One region of the Catenuloplanes niger genome, then DNA from elsewhere that is predicted to be linked to it. Evidence: riboswitches for the same ligand, from Rfam matches in the RefSeq annotation. Region 1 holds a riboswitch; the other holds the start of a gene.
The links. A riboswitch is a leader RNA that binds a small molecule or an ion and turns the genes downstream of it on or off. The one in region 1 is predicted to bind S-adenosylmethionine.

Region 1 (2,195 bases):
CTGCTCGACCGCACGTCCCGGCGGGTCACGCTCACCCCGGCCGGTCGGCGCGTTCTCGACGCCGCCCGGGAGACGCTGGCCGCGGCCGCCCGGGTGCGGGTGGTGGCCGGCGAGCGGGCCGCGACGCTGCGGATCGGCGTCGAGTCGTGCGTCACCGACCGGCTCGACCGGGTGCTCACCCGGCTGCGCGACGGGCCGCGGCCGGCCGAGCCGGTGCTGATCGACCTGCCGGAACCGGCGCGGCTGGACGCGGTCCGCGACGGCGAACTCGACCTGGCGCTGGTGCGGGGCACCACCTCCCCGGCCGGTACGGCCGTCGTGCACACCTGGTCGGACCCGCTGCACGCGATCGTGGCCCGGGAACACCCGGCGGCCGGGCGGACCGGTGTCGACGTCCGGGACCTCGACCCGGACGGGCTGCTCCTGCCGGACCGCCGGCACGATCCGTCGCTGTTCGACGCGATCGTGGCCGCGCTGCCGGTCACCCCGTCCCGGCCGCCGGCCGGAGACCCGGTGCACGTGCTGTTCGCGGTCGGCGACGACCCCCGCGCCTGGACGGTGCTGCCGGCCGAGCGGGCCACCGGGGCCCGGTCGGCGCGGATCCGGCAGGTGCCACTGGACCCACCGGTCACCATCGCCGGGTACGTCGTCACCTCGCACGCCACCCCCGCGTCATGCGTGTCCTCGTTCGTCACGGCCTTCACCGACTGAGCCGCCGCCCCGCACGCCACACGGCCGTGGCCGGCCGATCGACCGGCCGGGCGCGTTCTGCCAGCAGCGCGACCGCGCCACGAACCGGCACGCCGGACGTGGGCCGGTGCTGCCGCTGTCGGTGGCCGGAGCGCGGTGTGGGCCGGCCTCGGTGGATGCGGTTGGTAGTCTGGCGCGGCAGGTCATGAGCGCCGGCGCGAAGCCCCGGCTCGCCGGCCGGCAACCCTCCGTCTCGCGGCCGGGATGCCCCGGGCGATGACCCGGTCCGGCACGGTCGTGCCGGGCAACCACCGCGACCGGAGGCCACCGTGCCGACCAGCACCTCCCGCCCGCGGATCGCCCTCCGCCCCGGCACCGCCGACGACGCCGCGTCGATCGGCGCGCTGCACGCGGACAGCTGGCGACGCCACTACCGCGGCGCCTACGCCGACTCCTATCTGGACGGTGAACTGGTCGCGGAGCGGCAGGCCGTCTGGTCTGCGCGGCTCGCCGACCCGGCCGGCACCGAGACGATCATCGCCTGCCGCGGCGAGGCCGAACCGATCGCCGGCTTCGCCCACGTCGTCCTCGACCACGATCCGGTCTGGGGCAGCCTGGTCGACAACCTGCACGTGTCCCACGATCTGCACCGCGCCGGCATCGGCCGGCGACTGCTGGCCGAGGCCGCACGGGCGGTGGTCCGGCGGGCGGCCACGGATCGCCTCCATCTGTGGGTGCTGGAGCAGAACGTGGCGGCGCAGCGCTTCTACCTGGCGCTCGGCGCGCAGAACGAGGGTCGCCACCCGGTCACCGCGGCCGGTGCGGGCCCGTCCCGGCTCGTCGGCACGCCGGCCAAGTTCCGGATGGCCTGGCCGGACGCGTCCACCCTGGCGGCACCCGGCGCGTGAGCCGGCCCGCGCAGCCGGATCCACACGCGGCCGGCCTCGCTGGACCACCCGCAGCCGGCCTCCCGCAACGACGCCACACGCGGCGGGCCTCGCACAGCCGCCTCGCGCAGCCGGACGCGGGCCGGCGGCGGCCCGACTGCCGGCCGGAACGCGGCGGAGCGCGGGTGGTCAGCCGCTGAGATCGAGGAGGACCGCGTCCTCGACCGTGACGCGGTAGGCGCCCTTGCCGCCGAGCTGGAACGTGACCTCGCCGCTCGCCCGGCTGGTCGCCGCCGCGGTGAAGGTGTAGCTCAGCCGGCAGGGCGTGGGCCCGACCGGCACGCTCTCCATCAGCGACTCCCGGTACGCCGGCGGGTCCTCGTCCTGGATGCGCAGCAGGATCTCCTCCCGGCGGTCGCTCTGCACGGTGAAGTCGAACCGGTACCGATGGCCCTTGATGATGGTGATGCCGCTGCGGATGCCGATCAGGTCGGACGGTGCGAGCGAGTCCGCGGGCACGCTGGCCACGAACCCGGTGTCGGTGGGCGCCAGGTCCAGGGCGGGCTTGTTCGGCCACCAGTTCGGCGACACCGTGTCCGGGCTGCCGGCCGGCCCCAT
Region 2 (2,195 bases), 3.8 Mb from region 1:
TGCTGCCGGCATGAACGACGACGCGCTGCCGCGGGTGCCGGACCCGCGGATGGTCCCACCGTGGGAGCGCCCGGCCGAGCCGTTGCCCCGCCGGATCGCGGGCGCGGACGGCACCGCGGACGACCGTCCCGCCGAGGACGACGTGATCCGGCCGTTCCTGCTGACCGGGGGCCGGACCCGGCCGCTGCGCGACGGGCTGCGGCTGGAGACCCAGGTCCGGGCGTCACCGGCCGCGCTCTCCGCGCCGCTGCGGTTCGAGCTGCGCCGGATCGTCCGGCTCTGCCAGGACCCGTGCGCGCTCGCGGACGTCGCCACGCACCTGCGGGTCCCGGTCGGGGTGGCCCGGGTGCTGGTCGCGGACCTCGCGTCGGACGGCTACCTGACCGTGCTGGAACCGGCGGAGCACCCGTCCGAACTGCCCATCGAAATGATCGAGAGGATCGTCGACCGTGTCCGTGCCCTCTAGCGCGGCGACCGCCCCGGTGGTCGTGAAGATCGTGATCAGCGGTGGCTTCGGGGTGGGCAAGACCACCTTCGTGAGCGCCATATCCGAGATCGAGCCGCTGCTCACCGAGGCCGACATGACCGAGGTCTCGCGCGGCGTGGACGACGTGCACGCGGTGGCCGGCAAGACCACCACCACGGTCGCGCTCGACTTCGGCCGCATCCACCTGGACACGTCGCTGATGCTGTACCTGTTCGGCACGCCGGGCCAGGACCGGTTCTCCTTCCTCTGGGACGACCTGGTCGACGGCGCGCTCGGCGCGGTGGTGCTGGTCGACACGCGCCGGATCGAGGACAGCTACCCGGCGGTCGACTACTTCGAGGACCTGGGCATGCCGTTCCTGCTCGCGGTCAACCCGTTCGACGGCGCGCCCCGGTTCGCGATCCCCGAGGTGCGGGAGGCGCTCGGCGTCGGGCCGGAGGTGCCGATAGCGGAGTGCGACGCCCGCTCGCGCGGCGCGGTCAAGGGCACGCTGGTGACGCTGATGGAACAGGTGCTGAGCCGGCGCCTGCGGGCGATGGCGGAGCATGCCGGTGCGTGAGTGAACGGCGACGACTAGCTCACACCTCGGGATCGGCTGGTGGAGATCCGGAAATCTGCCCGTAAACTCGACCGCATCACAACTGAATACCTCATCCAGAGGGGCTGAGGGATACGGCCCGACGACGCCCCGGCAACCACCCCCGCATGCTCGACGACGAGCCGCGAGGGCAGGTGCCAATTCCGTCCCCGTCACACGGTGTGGCGATGGGAAAGATGAGAGGACACCTCCTCATGACGTCTGCCGTCAGCCCTGCCCGCGCCCTCGTCTGTCGCGGTTGCGGCGCCGAGTTCCCGCTGGCCGCCCAGCACGCCTGTTACGAGTGTTTCGGCCCGCTCGAGGTCGCCTACGACACCGACGCGCTGAAGAAGGTCACCCGCGAGCAGATCGAGGCCGGCCCGGACAACATCTGGCGGTACGCGGCGCTCCTCCCGGCCGGCCAGGACCCGGCCGACCGGATCACGCTGAACCCGGGCATGACGCCGCTGGTCTCCGCGCCCGCGCTCGCCGCGGAGCTGGGCATGACCGGCGCGCTCTGGGTGAAGGACGACTCCGCGAACCCGACGCACTCGTTCAAGGACCGGGTCGTCTCGGTGGCGCTGTCCGCCGCCAAGGGCCTGGGTTTCACCCGGTTCGCCTGCGCCTCCACCGGCAACCTGGCCAACTCGGTCGCCGCCCACGCGGCCCGTGCCGGCGTGCCGTCGATCGTCTTCATTCCCTCCGACCTGGAGCAGGGCAAGATCATCACCACCGCGGTGTACGGCGGGCAGCTGGTGGCGATCGAGGGTTCGTACGACGACGTCAACCGCCTGTGCAGCGAGCTGGTCGAGACGGACGAGTTCGAGGACACCGCGTTCGTGAACGTCAACGTCCGGCCGTACTACGCGGAGGGCTCGAAGACGCTCGGCTACGAGGTGGCGGAGCAGCTCGGCTGGCGCATCCCGGAGCAGGTCGTGATCCCGATGGCCAGCGGCGAGCTGCTGACCAAGGTGGACAAGGCGTTCTCCGAGCTGGTCGAGATCGGCCTGGTGGACGCGCCGGCGAACGGCTGGACCGTGTTCGGCGCCCAGTCCGCCGGCTGCAACCCGATCGCGGTCGCGCTGCACGAGGAGACGGACGAGATCCGCCCGGTGCGCCCGACCGGCATCG

Region 2: another riboswitch for S-adenosylmethionine. It lies ahead of thrC (threonine synthase); the one in region 1 lies ahead of J2S44_RS37450 (GNAT family N-acetyltransferase).

Annotation. Positions count from the first base shown of each region.
Region 1 covers NZ_JAVDYC010000001.1:8,514,279-8,516,473, reverse strand. The annotation lists gene J2S44_RS37455 (LysR family transcriptional regulator) at 1-711, shown strand, start outside; SAM riboswitch class IV at 892-1,007, shown strand; gene J2S44_RS37450 (GNAT family N-acetyltransferase) at 1,020-1,598, shown strand; gene J2S44_RS37445 (hypothetical protein) at 1,767-2,195, opposite strand, start outside.
Region 2 covers NZ_JAVDYC010000001.1:4,719,972-4,722,166, forward strand. The annotation lists gene J2S44_RS20845 (roadblock/LC7 domain-containing protein) at 1-14, shown strand, start outside; gene J2S44_RS20850 (DUF742 domain-containing protein) at 11-466, shown strand; gene J2S44_RS20855 (GTP-binding protein) at 450-1,046, shown strand; SAM riboswitch class I at 1,135-1,268, shown strand; gene thrC (threonine synthase) at 1,280-2,195, shown strand, end outside.